4 regions of the Actinoplanes lobatus genome follow, and region 1 is predicted to be linked to each of the others. Evidence: riboswitches for the same ligand, from Rfam matches in the RefSeq annotation. Region 1 holds a riboswitch; each other region holds the start of a gene.
The links. A riboswitch is a leader RNA that binds a small molecule or an ion and turns the genes downstream of it on or off. The one in region 1 is predicted to bind cobalamin.
Positions count from the first base shown of each region.

Region 2: another riboswitch for cobalamin. It lies ahead of BJ964_RS36135 (ribonucleoside-diphosphate reductase subunit alpha); the one in region 1 lies ahead of BJ964_RS34875 (CbtB domain-containing protein).
Region 3: another riboswitch for cobalamin. It lies ahead of BJ964_RS44085 (VWA domain-containing protein); the one in region 1 lies ahead of BJ964_RS34875 (CbtB domain-containing protein).
Region 4: another riboswitch for cobalamin. It lies ahead of cobN (cobaltochelatase subunit CobN); the one in region 1 lies ahead of BJ964_RS34875 (CbtB domain-containing protein).

Region 1 covers NZ_JACHNC010000001.1:7,622,143-7,627,807, forward strand. The annotation lists gene BJ964_RS34855 (MarR family winged helix-turn-helix transcriptional regulator) at 61-609, shown strand; gene BJ964_RS34860 (GNAT family N-acetyltransferase) at 806-1,267, opposite strand; gene BJ964_RS34865 (histidine phosphatase family protein) at 1,264-1,809, opposite strand; gene BJ964_RS34870 (CbtA family protein) at 1,806-2,528, opposite strand; gene BJ964_RS34875 (CbtB domain-containing protein) at 2,519-2,713, opposite strand; adenosylcobalamin (AdoCbl) riboswitch at 2,721-2,871, opposite strand; gene BJ964_RS34880 (S8 family serine peptidase) at 2,950-4,119, shown strand; gene BJ964_RS34885 (suppressor of fused domain protein) at 4,116-4,607, shown strand; gene BJ964_RS34890 (TIGR03086 family metal-binding protein) at 4,674-5,240, shown strand; gene BJ964_RS34895 (hypothetical protein) at 5,331-5,665, shown strand, end outside.
Region 2 covers NZ_JACHNC010000001.1:7,867,112-7,872,776, reverse strand. The annotation lists gene BJ964_RS36155 (hypothetical protein) at 1-164, opposite strand, end outside; gene BJ964_RS36150 (ISAs1 family transposase) at 541-1,704, opposite strand; gene BJ964_RS36145 (hypothetical protein) at 2,183-2,809, opposite strand; gene BJ964_RS36140 (ArsR/SmtB family transcription factor) at 2,813-3,169, shown strand; cobalamin riboswitch at 3,225-3,438, shown strand; gene BJ964_RS36135 (ribonucleoside-diphosphate reductase subunit alpha) at 3,564-5,665, shown strand, end outside.
Region 3 covers NZ_JACHNC010000001.1:9,690,857-9,696,521, forward strand. The annotation lists gene cobO (cob(I)yrinic acid a,c-diamide adenosyltransferase) at 1-365, opposite strand, end outside; gene BJ964_RS44085 (VWA domain-containing protein) at 643-3,027, opposite strand; cobalamin riboswitch at 3,083-3,209, opposite strand; gene BJ964_RS44090 (gluconokinase) at 3,462-5,099, opposite strand; gene BJ964_RS44095 (citrate synthase) at 5,454-5,665, opposite strand, start outside.
Region 4 covers NZ_JACHNC010000001.1:592,013-597,677, reverse strand. The annotation lists gene BJ964_RS02590 (precorrin-2 C(20)-methyltransferase) at 1-918, opposite strand, end outside; gene BJ964_RS02585 (precorrin-8X methylmutase) at 957-1,574, opposite strand; gene BJ964_RS02580 (precorrin-3B synthase) at 1,574-3,223, opposite strand; cobalamin riboswitch at 3,328-3,455, shown strand; gene cobN (cobaltochelatase subunit CobN) at 3,489-5,665, shown strand, end outside.

The DNA.
Region 1 (5,665 bases):
CCTCCATGGTGAAATAATTCCATGGCGAAGGTAAAGTGGTGGAGGTAGCTTGTCAACCGCGTGACAGCAGAGGAGGGCGACGGCATGGAGGAAGCAGTGCGCGACGGTGTCCCGGAGCAGCGTGAGCGGCTGATGGAGTCGTTGAGGATCTACGGCGGCCACTACGCCGAGCTCAGCCGGCGCTTCGCTGCCTGGCTGGGCCTGCACTCCACGGATGCGACCGCGGTCCTGGAGATCGCCGCCGCCGAGGAGCGCGGCACCCCCCTGTCACCGGCGCGGCTGAGCGAGCGAACCTCCCTGTCCACGCCGGCCACCACCGCGCTGCTGAACCGCCTCGAAGCGGCCGGGCACATCACCCGCGCCCGCGAGCACTCCGACCGGCGCATCATCACGCTGCGCAGCGGTGGGCACATCCAGGAACGGGCGGACGAGTTCTTCGGCCCGCTCGCCCACCGCCTCGACGCCGTGATGTCGCACTACCCGCCCCAGTTGCTGGAACAGGTCGAGGCGTTCATGGCCGACCTGAACACCGCCATGGACAGCCATCTCACGGAACAGCACGCGGTGACGCCACGATCCCTGCGCACCCCGGATGGACGAACTCCCTGACCGGCTTGCTCCCCGCTGCGTTCAAGCAGGCATCCCAGCTTCACGGCCCGCACTTTGGAAGGCCCGGTTTGGGGTGAGGGTGACCGGGGGCGCTCAGCCCGGATGGTGCGTCGCGGGCGTGCGCGGGCAGCGTGGTCGCGTGGTGCGGCGGTAGGTGTGGTTCGGCGGGGGCTGGGTCGTGCGTACCGGAAAGGGTTCAGAGGGTGAGGTGCATGTGGGTGCTGTGGGGGTCGGGTCGGTAGTCGGCGAACGGTGGGCAGGTTTGGAAGCCGAAGCGCTGGTAGAGGGCGCGGGCGGGGGCGAAGTAGTCGGCGGTGCCGGTTTCGAGGTAGAGGTCGGTGTAGTGGCGGTGGCGGGCTTCGGTGATGAGGTGTTGCAGGAGGGTGGTGGCGACGCCGCGGCGTTGGGCGGTGGTGGCGGTGCGCATGGATTTGATTTCGGCGGTGGTGGGGTCGTGGTGTTTGAGGGCGGCGCAGCCGACGAGGTGGGGGCCGTCGTGGGCGGTCCAGAGGGTGATGTCGGGTGTGCGCAGCCCGCCCAGGTCGAGGGCGTGTTTGCTGTCGGGTGGGCTGGTGGCGCGCATGTCGTCGACGTGTTGTTGCAGGAGGGCGGCGATGTCGGGGGCGGTGAGGTCGTTGATGGTGATGTGCAGGGTCACGGGGTGGATTGTGGCAGGTGCAGGTGCCAGCCGTCGGGGTGGCGGGTGAGGCGGGCGACGGCGAGTGGGGCGATGTCGAGGCGGCGGATGGCGGTTGCCGGGAGGTCTAGGGCGGCGGCGAGTACCGCGCGGATGATCATGGGGTGGGCGACGGCGGTGAGGGTCGGCTCGGTTCGGGTGTGCAGCCAGGTGGTGGCGCGGGTGAGCAGCTGGGTGTGGGATTCGCCGCCGTGGGGTGCCGCTGCCGGGTCGGTGAGCCAGGTGTGCAGGTCGGCCGGGTCGATCTGGTCGAGGGTGTGGCCGGTCCAGGTGCCGTAGCCGGGGTCGGCGAGTGCCGGGTCGATGCCGGGGGTGGCGCCGAGCAGTGCGGCGGTTTCGCGGGCGGCGCGGGAGGGTGCGCTGGTCCAGGGGCCGCCGCCGCCGGGGATGTCAAGGGTGCCGGCGATGGTGCGGCCGGCTTCGTCGAGAGGGTCGTCGCCGCCGAACACGGCCCGGCGCAGGGCGCGGGTGTGTCCGGCGGCGATCAGCCGTAGCCCGGTCACGGAAAAGTGACGGGGGTTTCGGTGCGGTGGGCGAGGCGGGCGAGCAGGCCCGCGAAGCCGAGGCCGAGGGTGGTCCAGAGGATGGTCTGGGTGCCGAGTGAGGTGATCCGGAAGTCCCACAGCAGGGTTGCGGGGAAGTCGGCGGGGACCTCGTCGAAGGTGGGCAGGAGGGTGTAGGCGATGGTGACGACCACCAGGAGGGCGGCGGTGGCGGCGGTGGCGCGGGCCCAGGGGTGGGTTTGGGTGCGGGCCGCGAGGGCGGCGGCCCAGACGGCGGCGAGGCCGAGGGCGAGGGCGGCGAGGTAGGCGGCGGTGCGCTGGTCGATGGTGGCCGGGTCGCCGACGGCGGGTGGGTTGGGTGGGTATTTGAGGTAGGGCACCAGGACGATGCCGGTCCAGGCCGCTGCGGCGAGGCCGAGGGCGGCGGTGGTGTCGCCGGTGGTGTGCAGGCGGCGTCGCAGGACGGTGTAGGCGGTGGCGAGGATGCCGCCGAGTGCGATGCCGTAGAGGCCGGTGGCGAGGAACAGGCCGGGGCCGGACTGGACGTCGCGGGAGACGAGGGCGTCGCCGGCGGGTGTGCCGGCTTCTTCGATGGCGATGGCCGCGTTGATGTGCGGTTCACCGGCGAGGTAGGCGAACGTTCCGGCGAGCAGTCCGGCGATGAGGCCGGCGAGTAGTCCCCTCAGCAGCAGTTGCGGGTAGCTGGGGGTCAGTGGCACGGAACACCGAGCAGGTGGCGTCCGTCGTGCATGAGTTCGTGCAGGTACATGCCGGACTGGGAGAGGGCGCCCTGGTCGAAGGCGACGAGGTAGGCCAGCAGCAGCATGATGCCGGTGAAGCCGGCGGCGGTGGCCAGCAGTGTGGGGGAGACGGTGGGGGTGGTGAGCGCTTGTGCCTTGGGCATGGCGGATCAACCTCCTACGGGATGACGCGTCCCGATCGATGGGGCCTGCGGCGCGTGAGCGTCCTGACTCACCGGCCCCGTGGGGCTGGTTCACAGTGGCGCGACCGCACCGGACTTTCACCGGATTTCCCTCAGCGCACCGCAGATTGGATTTTCAACCTATCGGCCGGGGTGGGCCGGGCACAACCGTCGGGCGGTAGCATCCACGCCGGTCTACGGGGTCGGGGGTGTGTGTCGTGGTGGTGCGGTGGCCGGTGGCGGTGGTGGCCGGGCTGGTGGTGTCGGTGGCGGTGCCGGTTCCGCGGCAGGCGTGGGCGGCGCAGTGCCTGGGTCCGAAGCCGGTGGTGTCGGCGGTGCCGGCGGAGTTGAAGGCGTACGCGCCGGCGCGGTTGGCGGGGTTGGCGACCGGGGCCGGGGTGCGGGTGGCGGTGGTCGATTCCGGTGTCGATGCGCGGCATCCGCAGCTCAAGGGTCATGTGGTGGCGGGCCGGGATTTTCTGCGTAACGAGTTCGCGGGCCGCCGGGACTGTGTGGGGCACGGGACCGGGGTGGCCGGGATCATCGCGGCGGGCGCGGATGCCGGTAGTGGGGTGCAGGGTTTGGCGCCGGGGGTGACGATCGTGCCGGTGCGGGTCAGTGAGCAGCAGGACATCGACGAGACGACGGCGACGGCGTCGGGCGGGAGTTCGCAGACGTTCGCGCAGGGGATTCGGTGGGCGGTGGGGCCGGGTCACGCCCAGGTGATCAACATCTCGCTGGTGATGCCGCAGGAGAGCGAGGCGGTGGAGTCGGCGATCGCGGACGCGGTGGCGGCGGGGGTGATCGTGGTGGCGGCGGCCGGTAACGACGGCCCGGACGCGGGTGTGGTGTATCCGGCGGCGTATCCGGGGGTGATCGGTGTCGGGGCGGTCGGCGCGGACGGGTTGCGGGCGTCGTATTCGCAGGTCGGTGAGCATGTGGATCTGGTGGCGTTCGGGGATGTGACGGTGGCGTCGCCGGTGGCCGGTCATCAGGTGGTGCAGGGGACGAGTTTCGCGACGCCGTTCGTGACGGCGACGGTGGCGCTGTTGAAGCAGCGGTTTCCGCGGGAGAACGCGGCGCAGATAACCCGGCGGTTGTTGCGGTCGGTGGATCCGGCGCCGGGTGGTGCGCGCAGTGACGAGTACGGGTACGGGCTGTTGAATCCGTATCGGGCGCTGTCGGAGGAGGCGGGCCCGGTGGTGGCCGCGGCTCCTCGTGTGGTGGCGGCGCCGCGGCGGGTGGCGGATTCGTCGGAGTGGGTGCGGGCGGGCTGGTTCGCGGCCGGTGGTGCCGGGCTGGCGGTGCTGGCCGGTGTGGTGGCGGTGGTGGTGGGGCGGGGTCGGCGTCGCGGTTGGCGGGCCGGTCATGATCGAATGCCGGGATGATGTGGGACGCGGTCACCGAGGCGATGGGCGGGCTGTATCCGGATGAGCGGCCGTGGCATGTGACGTATCCGGATGAGGGTTACCGGTTGCGGGCGGCGTCGGCGTATCCGGCGGCCGGGCACTGGCATCTGGTCGGGTACGGGCTGGGTGAGCGCTGGGGTTTCGAGTTGACGTTGCGGGTGGCCCGCGGTGTCGAGGAGCAGCCGCCACAGTGGCCGTTCGTGTTGTTGGATCAGGTGGCGGCGTATGTGGCGTCGTTGGACGGTCCGGTGGAGGACGGCCAGTGGATCAACTGGGGTGCTCCGGTGACGGGGTTTCCGCACACGGACGGCCCGGACACCGGTTTGACGGTGTTGATCCTGACGGAGGACCCGCAGTTGGGTGGCGGCCGGTTCCTGCAACTGGTGGGGGTGACGGCGGCGGAGGCCGACGGGCGGGTGGAGGTTCCGGAGGATCCGCTGATGGTGACCGACCCGGCTCGGGCGTGACGCGTTCACCCGTCCGGGTGGTGTGGGTTGCTGGCTGTGGGCGGCCGGGGTTTCTAGTCTGGGTGGATGTCTACCGAGATCAGTGACCTGCTGGGCCGTGCCGTGCCCGCTGTTTCGGCCCTGGTGGCGGGGGTGCGTGACGAGCAGTTGGGGCATGCCACGCCGTGTGCCGAGTTCCAGGTTCGTGACCTGCTGAATCATCTGTTTCAGGTGGTCCACAACTTTCAGCTGGTGGCGGCGCGGTCGGAGGTCGACTGGAGTGTCACGCCGGACAGTCTGACCGGCGGGTGGCGCGAGGATTTCGCGGTCGAGGCCGCCGGGATGGTCGCGGCGTGGTCGGATCCGGTGGTGCTGGACGGGGTGTCGCCGGGGATGGGGCTGCCGCAGCGGACGCTCGGTTTGATGATGGTGGTGGACCTGGTGGTGCACGGCTGGGATCTGGCGCATGCCACGGGGCAGCCGTATGAGGTGGATCCGGCGTTGTTGCCGCCGACGGCGGAGTTCCTGGATTCGATGGGGGAGATGGGCCGGCAGATGGGTGCGTTCGGGCCGGCGGTGACGGTCGGTGCGGGGGCGGACCGGTTCGCGCAGTTGCTGGCGGTGACCGGTCGTGATCCGTCGTGGCGGGCCTAGCCGTCAGGCGTTCTTCTCACGCTGAGTGGTTTCCCCTTTTTCCGGTACGGGTGAGCCGCGGTGTGCGCGGATCGTGCAGAATGGCCGGTCATGCGACGTATCGTCTCCGGTCTCTGTCTGCTCGCCGTGGTGCTTGCCGGTTGCGCGCGGCCGGGGACCAGCCCGCAGGACACACCGTCGAGCACGCCCGCGCAGTGGAGCACCCATGCGGCCACCGTGACGGCTGTGACGTCCGGGCCCGGCGTCACCGCGGTGACGGTGCACGTGGCGGCGCTGACCGGGCCGGACGGGTGTTCCCGTAACGTGCGGGTGGCCCGCACGGAGGAGGAGAACGAAACGGTTTTCGTGTCCGTGACCGAGGAGTCGATGCTGTCGTCGGTGCACGGCGCCTGCCCCGGCAGTACCCCGGTGACCGTGACGGTGAC
Region 2 (5,665 bases), 240 kb from region 1:
CCCGGCGGAGCGAGCCGAGCCACTCGATCAAGAAGATTCTCCGAGGCGACCGACGCGGCCACAATGCCAAAGATCAGCAAGGCCAGGGCCGCAACGGCCAGAACGATCCACCCGACAGTGGCGGCACGTGCCGATTCCCCGGCCGCCCAGGAATTCAATGTCACGTCGTGATTCCTTTCACCGGCGCGTCGAGTCTGGATTCTCGCCCATGGAAGCGAACGCAATGGGCGCGGGGTCGCGAGCGGTAAGCCTCGCGTGTCAATAGTGAATGTTCTACGCGATAGGGTGGCGCAACGAGAAGCAAGGAACATGTTGTTGCATCGAGAAATTACATGGGAAACGATGGCGAGCACTCATCCTTTCGGTCAGCTGGATGCGCGGTCCGGCCTGACGAATGTGAATGATCACGTATGTCGTCGAGTGGAGATCTCGCGGCCATCGCCAAATTGTGATCTCTGGCGGGTGGCCATGCATGATCCGGTGCCCTCATCGCGGTTCCCCCGATACGAGCGCTTATTGATCCAGGGCCCCGGCAAAGTCCTAAATGAGGCCGAGGAGTGTCAACGGGCGGTTGCTGTCGCGGGCGTGATGGCGGGTGGCGGCGGCGATGTTGGTGGTTCCGGCTGCCCGTAATGCGCTGATGGCAGCGTCGCGGAGGGCGGCCATGACGTGTGGTCCGGTGCCGGTACGGATTTGGCTGCGGTCTTCTGCGTAGGTGACGTCGCGAACCCAGTGGATCTTGTTTTCGATGGTCCAGTGCCCGCGGATCCAGGCTGCCAGTTGGGCAGGTTTTGCCTGGTGGACGTGTAGGTCGGTGATGGCGTAGACGGTTTGGGTGGTGAAGCGCCGTGGCTGGTCGAGGCGGCGTCTACGACGGCGGATCTGCAGGGCTTGGACGGCATGCGGGAAGTCGATGCCTGCGGCGACGGTCACGATCCTCAGGGTGCGGATCTCCCGGCGGCCGTGGCCGCGGTCATCCTGGCGGGCAGCTTGCGGGACTTGCCGCCAGGGCAGACGGGAGAGCTGTTTGTGCAGGTGCGGTTGGTTGCCTTTGACGGTCAGGATCCAATGGGCGCCCCGTTCGGCGAGGTAGTCGACGTGTTCGCGCTGGCAGTGCATCGCGTCGGCGGTGATCACGGCGTCTCGTAGGTCGCCGATCTGGTCCAGCAGAGGCGCGAATCGGGTGATCTCATTGGTCTTGCTGTCGATATCGGTGCTGGCCAGGACCATGCCGGCGTTCTGATCGCAGGCGGCCAGCAGGTGCCGGGCGGTGCTGTCGCCGGTGCGGGATCCGCGCAGTGTCTTGCCGTCGACCGCGATGGCCTGCCGGCTTGTCGAGGTCTCGGCCCGGCCTACGAGCCAGACAGCGATCGCCGTGGTCAGCAGCTGCGCATCGAGGGCCTGCAGCAATCGGCGGATCATCGCTTCAGAGGGGCGCCGGTCAGGGGCGATACCCAGGGCGAGAGCTGTCGAGGCCGGAACGTCGGCGACCCATTCGGCGATCGCCGTATAGGAACGGCAGCCGGCGATCACGGCACAGACTGCTGCGATCACTACCGCCGTCAACCGGTGCCGGACCCCACGACGTGCCCGCGGATCAGGCAGGCAATCGAGCACTGCCACCAGGCCGCCAGCGGTTTCGGGCACGGTCAGAGCCGGTGCGCAGGACAAAGAGGAGATCAGCGATGATGGCAGTGCGGGCATGACTCACTTCGGATAGATCATCGTGGCGTAGGAACCTTGATGATCTTTCGAACCGGTCATGCCCGTCTTGCTACACCCAACAGCGGCGCTTCTACTCCAGATCCCCCAAGTCGGACACCGTCACGACTTTGCCGGGGCCCTGCTTATTGATCTGCCGCGAAGTAGGCGGTCGGCGGATGTTGTGCACGCGGCCGGCTCACTGGCCTACGCTGCCCGGGTGAGTTCGCCAGATGTTCTGAGCATCGACAGGCTGTCAAAAGGGCTTCTCGTCGAGTACCTCGGTGTTCTCACTGCCTCCGACTACGAGGAGCGACGGCGCCGCGTGCTGGCAGGGCAAGCACCTCAGGATTGAGCCGGTCATGGCGAGCCTACGATGTTCTTGATGTTGCGCTTGAAACGGCACTGGGAGGCGGCACCACTGACCTGGACGGGGAATGACCCCGACCAGATCAAACTGTGGTGACTCAGGATGATCGCCCTACTCGTCGCAGGGGCGAAGTATCAACGAGCGTGTCCACTCCGACTGCTTTTCGACCATGAGCGACACCCGGGCGCCGGGGTCGGGCGGGGTGCCTTCGTACTCGACAGTCTCGTAGGCCTCGCCGAAGTGGACGGTGTACTCGCGATTGCCCGGAAATACGCGCTCGACCGTTGCGTCGAGGACGGCGCCCACGGGCCGGCGTCGCGCGATCGCCGCCCATTCCGACCCCGACCGTCGGTGTGACCGCGCGCCCCGGCCACGCATGCCGGCGTCGAGCGGAAGCAGCCGAATCTCGAACCCGCGATGTTGGAGTACTTCGAACAGGCCCTTACGCCCGACGGGCGGCCATTGCGAGGGCTCCTCCGGCAGCGCCAGCGCATCGACCCAACCGGGAACCGGGTCGCCGACGTCGACCGCCATGCCCGCGCGCCCGGCACCCGCCGGGAATCCGGTCACCATTCCCCAGGTTCGCGATCCTCGTGGAAGTCGTCGCCGAACGGCGCTCAATTCATCCTCACCCATGACCTGACCATTATTGGCTTTCCGGCCGGTGGCGATCCGGGAACCGAACGCTCCGCCGAAGCGACTCACCCGGTAAGGACAGTCGGCGAGAAGGCGGGTCACGAGATGAGGTACGACGTGCGGAGACGGCGGCCACGGGGCTGGGCACATCCCGACCTTGCTGACGTCGACCTCGGCAGGGTGCTCGACGCTCTCGGCGACCCGGTGCGGCTGGAGGTCGTCCGGCAGTTGGCCACCGCTGGGGGAGTGGTGCAGGGTGCGTTCGACGTGCCGGTGACCGGCCAGACCCTCTCCCATCACCTGAGGACTCTCACCACCGCCGGTCTCGTACGCGTGAGCCAGGCCGGCCGGTTCCGTTGCTGCGAGCTGCGCACACGTGACGTGGAGAAGCGCTTTCCCGGCCTGCTGCCGGCGATCCTGGCCAATGCCGGTGTCGGCGCCCCACGAACGATGCCGCCATGAGGGTGACGGTTTGGACACACCATGTGGGGTTGTGACTTTCCGATGCCGCCCATATATGGTGTTCCCCGCAGCTGGTTCGGCCGCGCCCGTCAGGGTGTGTCCGAGGCAACAGGGAACCCGGTGTGAAACCGGGACTGCCCCGCAGCGGTGAGTGGGAACGACCGCCGTCATGAAGCACTGGGCTCGTCAGAGCCTGGGAAGCGACGGCCAGTAGGCGGCTTTACCCAAGGCCCACGAGTCCGAAGACCTGCCAGCGCGCCGTGCATCCACAGTGATGCGCGGCGGTCGAAGGCCGCGTGGGACGGCCGACGCCATCAGCCGGGCCCTTCCTGGGCCGCGGCGGCGTCCTCCTGCGCACCCGAGACCTCGGCCGGCGTGATGAGGGGGACGAGACATGACAGCAGCTACGCAGGATCCGCCGGCTACCGGACATGTGGTGCCGGAGCAGCGCCGCCATGTGATGCAGGTGCGCAAGAGAAACGGCGACCTGGAGCCGGTCGACGTCAACAAGATCGTCAAGGCGGTCGAGTTGTGGGTCGCTGATCTCGGTGAGGTCGACCCGCTGCGGGTGGCGACCAAGACCATCAGTGGCCTGTACGACGGGGCGACCACCGCTGAGCTGGACAAACTGTCGATCCAGACGGCGGCCGAGCTGATCGGCGAGGAACCGCAGTACTCGAAGCTCGCCGCCCGGCTGCTCGCCGCGTACGTCGACAAGGAGGTCCGCGGTCAGGGCGTCGCCAGTTTCAGCCAGTCGATCCGCTACGGCCACGGCCTCGGCCTGATCGGCGACGATACCGCGGCGTTCGTGGCCCGCAACGCGCGCAAACTCGACGACGCCGTGGACGCCGCCGGTGACCTGCGGTTCGAGTACTTCGGCCTGCGTACCGTCGCCGACCGCTACCTGCTGCGCCACCCACAGTCCCGCCTGGTCGTGGAGACCCCGCAGTACTGGCTGCTGCGGGTCGCCTGCGGACTGTCCAAGGACGCCCGGGAGGCGATCGGCTTCTACCGGCTGATGTCCTCGCTGGCCTATCTGCCCAGCTCGCCGACGCTGTTCAACTCCGGCACGCGGCACACCCAGATGTCGTCGTGCTTCCTGGTCGACTCGCCGAAGGACGAACTGGACTCGATCTACGAGCGCTACCACCAGGTCGCGAAACTGTCGAAGTTCTCCGGCGGCATCGGCATCGCCTGGTCACGCATCCGCGGCCGGGGCGCCCTGATCCGCGGAACCAACGGGAAGTCGAACGGCATCGTCCCGTTCCTGAAAACGCTCGACGCCGGGGTGGCGGCGGTCAATCAGGGGGGCCGCCGCAAAGGCGCCGCATGTGTCTACCTGGAGCCGTGGCACCCGGACATCGAGGAGTTCCTGGAACTGCGCGACAACACCGGCGAGGAGTCCCGCCGCACGCACAACCTGAACCTGGCGAACTGGATCCCGGACGAGTTCATGCGCCGCGTCGAGGCCGACGGCGAATGGTCGCTCATCGACCCGTCCGACGCCCCGTCACTGCCGGACCTGTTCGGTGACGAATTCACCGAGGCCTACCGGGCGGCCGAGAAGAAGGCCGTCAAAACCGTCAAAGCCCGAGACTTGTACGGCCGGATGATGCGCACTCTGGCGCAGACCGGCAACGGCTGGATGACGTTCAAGGACCGCTCGAACTCGCTGTCGAACCAGACGGGCGAGCCCGGCAACGTGATCCACCTGTCGAACCTGTGCACCGAGATCCTCGAGGTCAACAACGACGACGAGACAGCCGTCTGCAACCTCGGCTCGATCAACCTGGGTCAACACGTCAACGTTGACGGTGTTGACTGGGTCAAGTTGAGAGAGACGGTGCGGACCGCGGTCGTCTACCTGGACCGGGTCATCGACATCAACTACTACCCGTCGCAGCAGGCCGCAGCCTCGAACCCGCGGTGGCGGCCGGTCGGGCTCGGGCTGATGGGCTTGCAGGACGCGTTCTTCACCCTGCGACTGCCGTTCGACTCCGCCGAAGCCCGCGACCTGTCGACCCGCGTCCAGGAGGAGATCTTCCTGACCGCCCTGGAGACGTCGGCCGAACTCGCCGCCGCCGTCGGCCCGCATCCGGCGTACCCCGAGACCCGGGCCGCCAAGGGTGAGTTGCATCCGGACCTGTGGGGCGCCGAGGTCACGCAGACCGACCGGTGGGAGGCGCTGCGATCGACCATCGCCGCACACGGGCTGCGCAACTCGCTGCTGATCGCCATCGCGCCGACCGCGACGATCGCGTCCATCGCCGGCGCCTACGAATGCATCGAGCCGCAGGTGTCCAACCTGTTCAAACGCGAGACCATGTCCGGCGAGTTCCTTCAGATCAACACCTATCTGGTACGGGAACTCAAGTCCCGCGGACTGTGGACCGCCGCCATCCGCGAGCAGATCAAGCGCGCCGAAGGCTCGGTGCAGGCGATCGCCGAACTGCCGGACGACGTACGGGAACTGTTCCGCACCGCCTGGGAACTGCC
Region 3 (5,665 bases), 2.1 Mb from region 1:
TCCGCGGCCAGGTCCCGCTTGATCTGCGCCCACCCTTCGGCGGCCTCGGCGGCATGGTCCCGCTCGCTGCCCGCACGCTGGATCCAGGACCAGCCCTCACCCATCTTGTGCCAGGTCACCGGCGTCGGCCCGGCCGCGCCGAGCGCTTTGAGCGCGGCCTCCTCGCCGACCTTCCACTTCTCCGACTTGACGAACTGGAACACCCCGATCGGCCAGCCCGCGCTCCAGGCCCGCAGCGCCATCCCGAACGCGGCCGTCGACTTCCCCTTGCCCGCCCCGGTATGCACCGCGAACACCGCCTGCCGCCGCCGCTGCCGCGTCGTCAGCCCGTCGTCGGGCACGCTCGTCACTTTCCCTTGCGGCACGCGCTCCTCCTCCTTCTCAAGATCAACCCCATTCCCGGTACGCGGTGAGCCGTCCAGCCCATCCCACACCGTCCCGCCGGCCGCGGCGAAGGTGGCCCGCCCGGCGCGCGCCCCTCACGCCCCTGCGAAACTCCCCCTCACCCCACCGTCACCTCACCCCCGGCGAAACCCGCCCTCACCCCGCCGTTACCTCGGTACCGTCCCGGCCCGGCGGGGACCGCGCCGACGGGCGGATGAGGGCAGCACACGGACGCCGGCCTGACCCGCACCGAACCGCCTACGCGGCGGTGCGGTAGGAACGGTCGGCCGGAGCTGAGGCGGTGCGGTAGGAGCGGTCGGCCGGAGCCGAGGCGGTAGCGGCGGTGCGGGCCGCCGGCTGGAGAACGGTAGTGGCTTGAAGGTGTTCCAGCGGCATGAGATCGGCTCGAAGAACCGCCGCCAGCTTTCCGGCCAGGCCCAGCCGGACCGGGCCGGACTCGCAGTCGACGACCACGGTCGCCACACCGGCCAGCGCGGGCGCGAGCAGGGCCGGATCGGGTCCGCTCGTGGCCCGGCCGTCGGTGACCACCACCAGCAGCGGCCGCCGTCGCGGGTCGCGGCGGCGCTCGGTGGCGATGGTCGCGGCCGCGGCACGGAGCCCCGCCGCGAGCGGGGTACGGCCACCGGTCCGCAGCGCGGCCAGCCGCATCACGCCGACCTCATGGCTGGACGTCGGCGGCAGCACCACCTCGGCGTCCCGTCCCCGGAAAGTGATCATCCCGATCCGGTCCCGCCGCTGGTAGGCGTCCCGCAACAGCGACAGCACCGCCGTCTTGACCAGCGTCATCCGCTTCCGCGCGGCCATCGACCCGGACGCGTCCACCACGAAGAGCACCAGGTTCGCCTCGCGCCCCACATGCACCGACTCCCGCAGATCCCGCGGCGACACCCGGATCCCACCCCGCCGCTCCCAGGCCGCCCGCCCCTGAGCCACCTGACCCTGAGCCACCTGACCCTGAGCCACCTGACCCTGAGGCACCCGATCCTGGGACGCCACAAACCGATCCGGGGATAGGGCGGTTCGGTCGAGGGCGGCTCGGTCGAGGGCTGCCCGGAGAGTGGCGAAGAGGTGAGGGGCGCCGGAGAGCTTGCCCTGCGGGACGCGGCTGCCGACTACGCGGCCCCGGCGGGCGAAGGCCGGGGAGCGGCGGCCGGCGTGACCGCCCTCGCCACGGGCGGTGATCCGGAGTGTGCGGGTGCGGAACGCCTGGCCGGCGGCGGCTGTCGCGCCCGCCTTCTCCGGTTGCGGCGCCTCGTCGTTGCTGGACGGGGGCGTGCTCTCCTCCGTACCCCCGTGGGGTGATCCTGCTCCGGACGGCCCGCCGCCGTCTCGCGGGGTGTCGTTTCGCGGGCCTCCGCCGCCGGGGCCGCCGCCGTCCGGGTCCGGGTCGATGTCGGGGTCCGGCTCGTCGTCGGGGCCGCCGCCGTTCTGACCGTCCTGGCCGGCTCGTTCCCGGTCGGCTGCTTCGCGCTCGGCCCGTTCGCGGTCGGCCTGATCGCGCTCGGCACGTTCCTGTTCGGCGCGTTCCTGTTCGGCGCGTTCCTGTTCGGCTCGGTCCTGTTCGGCCTGGCGTTCGGCTTCGGCCAGGGCGTCGTCGAGCTTCTGTTCGTCGGTGCCGGGCGGGTCCAGCGGGTCGGTACGGCGGCGGTGCGGGAGAGCGAGGCGGGCCGCGTCCCGGACGTCGTCGGCGGTGACCCGGTCGCGGCCGTGCCAGGCGGCCAGGGCTACGGCGCAGCGGGCGACCACGATGTCGGCGCGCATGCCGTCCACGCCGTAGGCGAGGCAGACCCGGGCGATCCGGTCGAGTTCGGCGTCGGGCAGCGTCACCGCCGGAAGAGCGGCGCGGGCGGTGGCGATGCGCGCCGCGTAGTCGCGTTCGGCGTCGGCCCAGCGCGCCGCGAAACCGTCCGGGTCGGCCTCGTAGGCGAGGCGGCGGCGCACCACCTCGGCGCGCTGACGGGCGTCGCGGGGTGCGGCGACGTTGACGACCAGGCCGAACCGGTCGACCAGCTGGGGCCGGGGCTCGCCCTCCTCCGGGTTCATCGTGCCGACCAGCAGGAATCTCGCCGCGTGCTTGACCGACACCCCGTCCCGCTCGACGTGTGCCCGGCCCATCGCCGCCGCGTCCAGCAGAAGGTCCACCAGGTGGTCCGGCAGGAGGTTCACCTCGTCGACGTAGAGGACACCCCGGTGGGCGGCGGCGAGCAGGCCCGGGTCGTAGGCCTTCACCCCGTCGGTGAGCGCGCGCTGCAGGTCGAGCGTGCCGACCACCCGGTCCTCGGTGGCGCCGACCGGCAACTCGACGAGCGACGCGGGCCGGACCGTGGCCGCGGTCGTGGCGTCCGCCGGGGCGTCCGGACGTGCCGGGCCGGGGAGGGTGGGGTGCGGGCCGTCCGGGCAAGCCGGGTCCGGGGCGGCGGGATCGCAGGCGAAACGGCAGCCGGGCACCACGGTGACCGGTGGCAGCAGGCCGGCCACGGCGCGGACGACGGTGCTCTTGGCCGTGCCCTTCTCGCCGCGGACGAGGACCCCGCCGACGGCCGGTGACACCGAGGTGAGCAGCAGGGCCAGGCGCAGGTCGTCGAGACCCACCACGGCCGAGAACGGGTACGGAGTAGTCACCAGGATCCCTTCCGGCGGGTGTCCACGCCCGCTCGTCGGTCGACGCGAGCGGCCGGAGTCTCCTGACTCCCGGATCGACGTTTCCCGCTCGCCTTCCGGCGCAGGTGCCGTGGCGTGTGTGGTCAGCGGGTCGCTCCCCGGTCACAGTGGCGGGACCGTCCCGGAATCGCACCGGGTTCCTCCGCAACCGCTCGCCGGTCACTCTTCCCGACCGGCCGGGCACCCGTCAACGCGGGATCCGTCACCCGCCGAGCGCACCTTCTCCGAAGGCGGTCCGCACGGCCGGCGCCGCGTGTGCGCCAATCCGTCCGGCATCGACGGCCCGACCCCACGCCGCGTCCACCGTGCGCCCACGATCAGGCGGTCTCGAAGCGGCACCGCGACGGTGCCGTGACGGGGCGGGCCGCGGTCGAATCAGCCGCGGGCGGGGTCGGTCAGCGGCTCACCGCCTTCTCGGTGGCGGGGAGAGGCTCGGGGGCCAGGCGGTCGAGTTCGGCGACCACGTCGAGGACGGCCAGGGCGGAGCGTTCCACCAGGGGGCGCAGGCGGCGGTAGAGGGCGGCGTCCTCCGGGTCGGGGTGGGTGGCGTTCGCGGTGGGGACCAGGTCGGCGGCGCGGTCCAGGTCGGGGAGTTCGCCGAGGGCGTGCCGGGCCAGGAGGCAGGCGCCCAGGGCGGTGCCCTCGGGGACGTCGGCGACCGTCACCGGGAGGTCGAGGGCGGAGGCCAGGACGGACACCCACAGGCGGGAGGCCGCGGCGCCGCCGGTGGCGCGGATCTCGGTGACCGGGCAGCCCTCGGCGTCGAACGAGTCGCGGACCAGGGCGAGTTGCTGGCAGACGCCCTCCACGGCGGCGCGGACCAGGTGCGGGCGGGCGTGTTCGCGGCGCAGGCCCAGGTAGGCGCCGCGCATGCCGGGGCGCCACCAGGGGGCACGTTCGCCCAGGAGGTAGGGCAGGCAGAGCAGGCCCTCGCTGCCGGCCCGGATCTCGGCGGCCTCGGCCAGCAGGGCGGCGTCCAGGTCGTCGGCGCCCTCGCCCGCGACGCCGGGCGCACGGCCGGGACCGCCGGAGGTGCCGGGAACGCGGTCGTCATACGCGCCGGCGCCGCGGTCACCAGGGGCTCCGGGGGCGGGGGCCGCGAGGCTCTGGGCGGCCCAGCGTACGACCGAGCCGGCGTTGTTGACCGCTCCGCCGATCACCCAGCGGTCCTCGGTGAGGGCGTAGCAGAACAGGCGGCCGGCGGCGTCGGCGGTGGGGCGGTCCACGACGGTACGGAGGGCGCCGCTCGTGCCGAGGGAGACCGCTGCGACACCGGGCGGGGTGGCGCCGACGCCCAGGTTGGCGAGCGGGCCGTCGGCGGCGCCGATGATCAGGGGTACGTCCGGCGGCAGGCCGGCGGCGGACGCCACCTCGGGACGCAGCCGGAGGGCGTACGTGGTGGGGACGACCTCGGCGAGCTGCCCGGGGCGCACGCCGGCGATGGACAGGGCCTCGTCGTCCCACCGGCGGGCGTGGATGTCGTAGAGGCCGGTGCCGGAGGCGATCGACAGGTCCACCAGGAACGGGGCGTCGGCCAGCGCCGCGACGATCAGCTCCTTGACGCCGCCCCAGCGTGGGGTGCCGCGCAGCGTGTCCGGGTCCTCCTCGGCCCACCAGGCCAGCTTCGTGAGCGGCGACATCGGGTGGACCGGGGTGCCGGTGCGGGCCTGGAGCCGCTTCGCCGGACCGGCCGCGACGATCTTCTCGCACTGCCGGGCGGAGCGGCCGTCCGCCCACGTCACCACGGGGCCGAGGGGGCGGCCCGCGGCGTCCATCGGCAGCAGCGCGTGCAGGAAGGAGCTGAGGCTGATCGCGATCACCCGGTCGCCGCGGTCGCGGCACTCGGCGGCCACGTCGGTGAGCGCCTTCACGGCGGCGCCGGTGAGCTGCCGGGGGTCGAGTTCGGCCCGGCCCGGCCCGGGGACCGACAGCGGGTAGTGGACGCTGGTCAGCGCCCGCAGCTCACCGGCCGGGCCGGCGGCGACCCCCTTGGTCGCGGTGGTCCCGGTGTCGATCCCGATCACGACGTCCATGCTTCCCCTCCCGAACGTGCCGTCCCGACCCTCTCATGCCCACCCTCCCCACCCCTCATACCGCTGACACGTTCAACCACGAAACGGTCACGCTGAGCTAAACGGCCGTGCACTCAGCGTCCCCCGCAAAACACCGCCGGTGTCGGGGCAAGGCGTTTTGCCGCGGAGCGAAGCGGAGCAATCAGGCACAGCAGCTACGCCCGGCGCGGGCGGCAATGGCTCACGTTGCAGAAGATCGCCGGAAATTTCGGGACGGGGAATTAATCGATAACGATCCACCCCGTACCGGAAATGGGTCTTGAAAAGCGAAACGCCCCGCCGGGAAGGGCGGGGCGTCGCGGGGTGGAGAAAAGGTCAGCGCTGGTCCATCGGCGTGAAGTCGCGGACCGGCGAGCCGGTGTAGATCTGCCGCGGGCGACCGATCTTGTTGGCCGGGTCGGTCATCATCTCGCGCCACTGGGCGATCCAGCCGGGGAGGCGCCCGATCGCGAACAGCACCGTGAACATGTCGGTGGGGAAGCCCATGGCCTTGTAGATGAGGCCGGTGTAGAAGTCGACGTTCGGGT
Region 4 (5,665 bases), 7.0 Mb from region 1:
CCCGCCGGTGCCGCGGTCGTCGCCGCTCGCGAACCGGGTCAGCGCTGCGGCGTTCGCATCCTCCAGGCTGACCAGGCCGCCGTCCGGCTCGGCCGTCGCCGCGGCCGTGCCGTTGAACGTGGTGTCCACCGGGGCCTCGGCGAACCCGGCCGGTGCCGCGGCGCCGGACCCGAACGCGGTCGCGGCCGGGCTCGGCAGCAGGGCCAGCGAGAAGTACGGCACCGTGGCCGGGTCGACGTCCCGCAACGGGCCGGACCGCTCCCGGCCGGTGGTGGCGCGCTCCACGTACCAGGCGTCGTCGAGCCGGCCCGCCTCGGTGAGCGCCTCCCGGACACCCTCGAAGGTGCGGCCCAGCTTCATCACGGCCGCCGAGTCGGTGGCGGCCAGGCGCTCCGCCAGATCCTTCGGCTCCAGCGTCCCGGGCAGCACGGTGAGCACCTCGTCGCGCTCCATCAGCGGCCGGCCGAGCACCGCCGACGCGGCGCTGACCGACGTGACACCGGGGACGACGGTGGCGTGGTACCGGCCGGCCAGGCGCTTGTGCATGTGCATGTAGGAGCCGTAGAAGAACGGGTCACCCTCGGCCAGCACCACCACGTCCCGGCCGGCGTCCAGATGCGCGGCGAGCCGGGCCGCCGACTCGGCGTAGAAGTCGTCGATGGCGCCCTGGTAGCCGCCCGGATGGTCGGTCGTCCCGGTGGTCACCGGGTAGATGAGGGCCTCCTCGATCTGACCCTCCCGCAGGTACCCGGCCGCGATGGCGCGCGCGTTGCTGCGCCCGTGCCCCGCCGCGTGATAGGCCACCACGTCCGCCGCGGCGATCAGCCGGGCCGCCTTCACGGTGACCAGCTCCGGGTCGCCGGGGCCAAGCCCGACCCCGAAGAGGCGGCCGGTCTTCCGTACTGGCTCGTTCGTCATCTCTTCCGACCTATTCCGCTTCGTTCCGCACCGGGGCCTCACTCCGCTTCGGAAGCGAGGGCGTTCACCGCGGCGGCGGTGATGGCGCTGCCACCCCGGCGGCCGCGCACGATCAGGTAATCCAGACCGGACTCGGCGAGAGCCTCCTTGGACTCGGCCGCGCCGATGAAACCGACCGGGATGCCGAGCACCGCGGCCGGCCGGGGCGCGCCCGCCGCGACCATCTCCAGCAGCCGGAACAGCGCGGTCGGCGCATTGCCGACCGCCACCACAGCGCCGCCCAGCCGGTCACCCCACAGGTCGAGGGCGGCCGCGCTGCGGGTGTTGCCGATCGCCGCGGCCAGCCCCGGCACCGCCGGATCCCGCAGCGTGCAGATCACCTCGTTGGCCGCCGGCAGCCGCGACCGGGTCACCCCGGACGCCACCATCTCCGCGTCACAGAGGATCGGCGCGCCGTCGAGCAGCGCCTTCCGCGCCGCGGTGACCACACCCGGACTGAACCGGACATCCTTCACCAGATCCACCATCCCGCAGGCGTGGATCATCCGGACCACCACCCGCGACACGTCCTCCGGCAGCCCCGACAGGTCCGCCTCGGCCCGGATGGTGGCGAACGAGCGCCGGTAGATCTCCGCACCGTCGCGCACATACTCCATCAGGGCCTCCTAGCCACAGCCACGATCTCCCCCAACCCGGTCACGGCCGCGCCGACCTCGCTGATCCTCGGCGATCCCGCCCCCGCAGTCGATGGGCCGACCAGTCCGGATCCGTCACCCTCCGCGCCGGAGATCCCCGATGCGCCGACGAGTCCGGATCGGCCGCTCTCCGCGCCGGTCGTTTGCGATGGCCGGGCTGGGCCTGTTCGGCCGCTCTCCGCGCTGGTCGTTTGCGATGGCCGGGCTGGGCCTGTTCGGCCGCTCTCCGCGCTGGTCGTTTGCGATGGCCGGGCTGGGCCGGTTCGGTCACTCTCCGCGCTGGTCATCCCTGGCAGGTCGGCGGGGCCGGCTCGGTCACCGTCCGTGCGGGCGACCAGGTAGCCGTCGGTGGTGGCCTCGACGCGGACGTGCGGGCCGGACGGGCTGCCGCACGCGCGGGCGCAACCCACCCAGTGGACCGGCAGGCCGTCGACGAAACGGGCCGTGGCGGTGGCGTCGGCGCGGACGTCGGCCAGCGATTTCGCGCAACCTGGCCGCCCGGCGCAGGCGGTCACCCCGGACCATGGCGAATCCGCGGCCACCGCGAGCCCGGCCGCGGCCAGACGGTCCGCCCACTCCACCGCCGCCGACGGCGGCAGATCGGCCACGATCACCCCACGCCAGGGGGTCACCACCAGCTGATCGGCGCCTTCCAAAACCCTGAGGGGTACGCCGGTCAGGCGCCCCAACGGCACCAGCGCCCCCACCGCGGCCAGCCCGTCCGCCTGAGCCACCACACCGACCAGATCGGTGGCGCCGGTGGCCTCGACCGGAACCGCCGCCGGCACGGCGACGGGCGTCAACCCGAGGACGCCGGCCACCCGGGCCGACACACGCGCCGGGCCGTCGGTCAACTCCCGCAAACGCCACGCGGCCGGGCCGTCGCCCCGCTGCTCCTCCCGCTCGGCGAGGAACGCGTGCGCCGCCGCGATCAGCGCCGGCACCACCCGGCCGGCCTCCACCCGGAGCCCGGTGTCGTGCCCGGCGAAGCGGATCGCGAACAGCCCGCCACCGGTGTGCCCCCGCTCTTCCGGCCCCGCGACAGCCGTGTGGGTGGTGGGCGCCGGTGGTGTGGGGCTGGTCGTGGGCGGCTGGGTGGTGGGCGCCGGTGTGGGGTTGGTGGGGGCCGGCCGGGTGGTGGGCGCCGGTGCGGGGTTGGGGGCCGGGACGGCGGCGACGTCGGGGGACAGGGGGACGTGGCCGAGCGCGAACAGGAACTTGCCGGGGAGGCCGGCCAGGGCGGGATCGTCCACGATGGCGCGATCCAAGGCCGGTATCAGAGCGCGGATCGTCGATCCTGGGAGTGGCGGCGACGCGATGTTCCGGACATTGTCGTGGGTCTGTGAGGGCAGCAGCCCGGCGGCGCGCAAGCGGGTCGCCAAGGCCGGGGCGTCGGTGGCCGACAGGCCTCTGAGCTGGAGATTGGCCCGCGAGGTCAACTCCAGGGCGCCGTCGCCGAACTCCTCGGCCAGCGCGCGCAGCGCGCGCAGCCGGGCGCCGGTCAGCAGCCCGCCGGGCAGCCGGACCCGGGCCAGCAACCCGTCGGCGGCGGCGTGCAGCCGCAGCGCGCCGGGGCAGGCGTCGGTGTCGGAAGTCCGGACGGGAGACATGGCCCGGATACTACGGCCGACCCCCGACAGGAATTCACCGTCGCCTCTCGGTGGGTCGGCAGCGTCACAGCGGCCGTTCCGCCTTGACGCGGGACACCGGGGTTCGGAAAAGTTATGGCTCACGAGCGGCGACGCCGCGGAGGAAGCCGGTGTGACTCCGGCGCGGTCCCGCCACTGTCACCAGGGAGTTCGAGCCCTGGGAGCCAGGAACTCCGGTCGCCGTGACATCCGACTACCCGGGGCGCGGACCCCGAGGGGAGCGCGCGTGTTTCTGCTGCTGTCGACGTCCGACACCGACCTGCTCAGCGCCCGGGCCAGTGGTTCGGCCTGGCGCCCGGCCAACCCGGCCCGCACTTCGGTCACCGATCTGCCCGGCCTGCTCGACGGGGCCGACCTTGTCGTGGTGCGCATCCTGGGCGGCCGCCGGGCCTGGGAGGAGGGGCTGGACACGCTGCTCGCGGGCGACGTGCCGGTGGTGGTCCTGGGCGGCGAGCAGGCGCCGGACGCCGAGTTGATGAAGCTGTCCACGGTGCCCGCCGGGGTGGCCGCCGAGGCGCACACCTATCTGGCGCACGGCGGCGCGGACAATCTGGTCTCGCTGCACGACTTCCTCTCCGACACGGTGCTGCTGACCGGCAACGGGTTCGCGCCGGCCGTGGAGAGCCCACAGTGGGGTTTCCTGCCGCGCCCGGAGTCCACCGGCGAGGCGACCGTGGCGGTGCTCTATTACCGGGCGCATCACATGGCCGGCAACACGGCGTTCGTCGAGACGCTCTGCCGGGCGATCGAGGCCAAGGGCGCGCGGGCCATGCCGATCTTCACGGCCTCGTTGCGGACCGCCCCGCCGGAGCTGCTGGCCGAGCTGCGCAAGGCGGACGCGCTGGTGGTGACCGTGCTGGCGGCCGGCGGCACCCGCCCGGCGACCGCGAGCGCGGGCGGCGACGACGAGGCGTGGGATGTCGGCGTGCTCGCCGACCTGGACGTGCCGATCCTCCAGGGGCTGTGCCTGACGAGTTCGCGGGCCGCCTGGGAGGCCGCCGACGACGGGCTGACCCCGCTGGACGCGGCGACGCAGGTGGCGATCCCGGAGTTCGACGGCCGGATCATCACGGTGCCGTTCTCGTTCAAGGAGATCGACGAGGACGGGCTGTCGGTCTATGCGGCCGACGAGGAGCGGGCGTCGCGGGTGGCCGGGATCGCGGTGGCGCACGCCCGGCTGCGGCACGTCCCGCCGGCCGATCGCAGGATCGTGCTGATGCTGTCGGCCTACCCGACCAAGCATTCCCGGATCGGGAACGCGGTCGGTCTGGACACGCCGGCCTCGACGGTCGCCCTGCTGGCTGCTCTCGCCGACCGGGGTTACCGGATCGGTGACTTCGGGTCCTACGACGGCGACGGGCTCATCCACACGTTGATCGCGGCCGGCGGGCAGGACCCGGACTGGCTGACCGAGGAGCAGCTGTCCGGAAACCCGGTGCGAATTCCGGCATCTCGCTACCAGACCTGGTTCGGCCAGCTCCCCGAGGACTTCCGGGAGAGTGTCGAGCGGCACTGGGGTCAGGCCCCCGGTGAGCTGTATGTCGACGACGGCGACATCGTGCTGGCCGCGCTGCGCGACGAGAACATCGTGGTGATGGTCCAGCCTCCGCGCGGGTTCGGGGCCAACCCGGTCGCCATCTACCACGACCCCGACCTGCCGCCGAGCCACCACTACCTGGCCGCCTACCGGTGGGTGGCCGACGAGTTCGGCGCGCACGCGGTGGTGCACGTCGGCAAGCACGGCAACCTGGAGTGGCTGCCCGGCAAGAACGTGGGCATGTCCGCGTCGGACGGCACCGACGCGGCCCTCGGCGACCTGCCGCTGATCTACCCGTTCCTCGTCAACGACCCCGGCGAGGGTACGCAGGCGAAGCGCCGGGCACACGCCACGCTGGTCGACCATCTGATCCCGCCGATGGCCCGCGCCGAGTCGTACGGGGACATCGCCCGCCTGGAGCAGCTGCTCGACGAGCACGCGACCATCGCCGCCCTCGACCCGGCCAAGCTCCCGGCGATCCGGGCGCAGATCTGGACGCTGATCCAGGCCGCCAAGATGGACCACGACCTCGGCCAGCGGCACCGGCCGGAGGCCGAGGAGTTCGACGACTTCATCATGCACATCGACGGATGGCTGTGTGAGGTCAAGGACGTGCAGATCCGTGACGGGCTGCACGTGCTGGGGGCGGCGCCGACCGGGGAGGCGCGGGTCAACCTGGTGCTCGCCATGCTGCGGGCGCGGCAGATGTGGGCCGGTCAGGTGGCGGCGCTGCCGGGTCTGCGGGAGGCGCTGGGTCTCGCGGAGGACGCGTCCACCGCGGAGACCGACGAGATCGAGGCGCAGGCGCGGGCACTGGTCACGGCCATGGAGGAGCGTGGTTGGCCGACGGAGGTCCCGGCGGACCT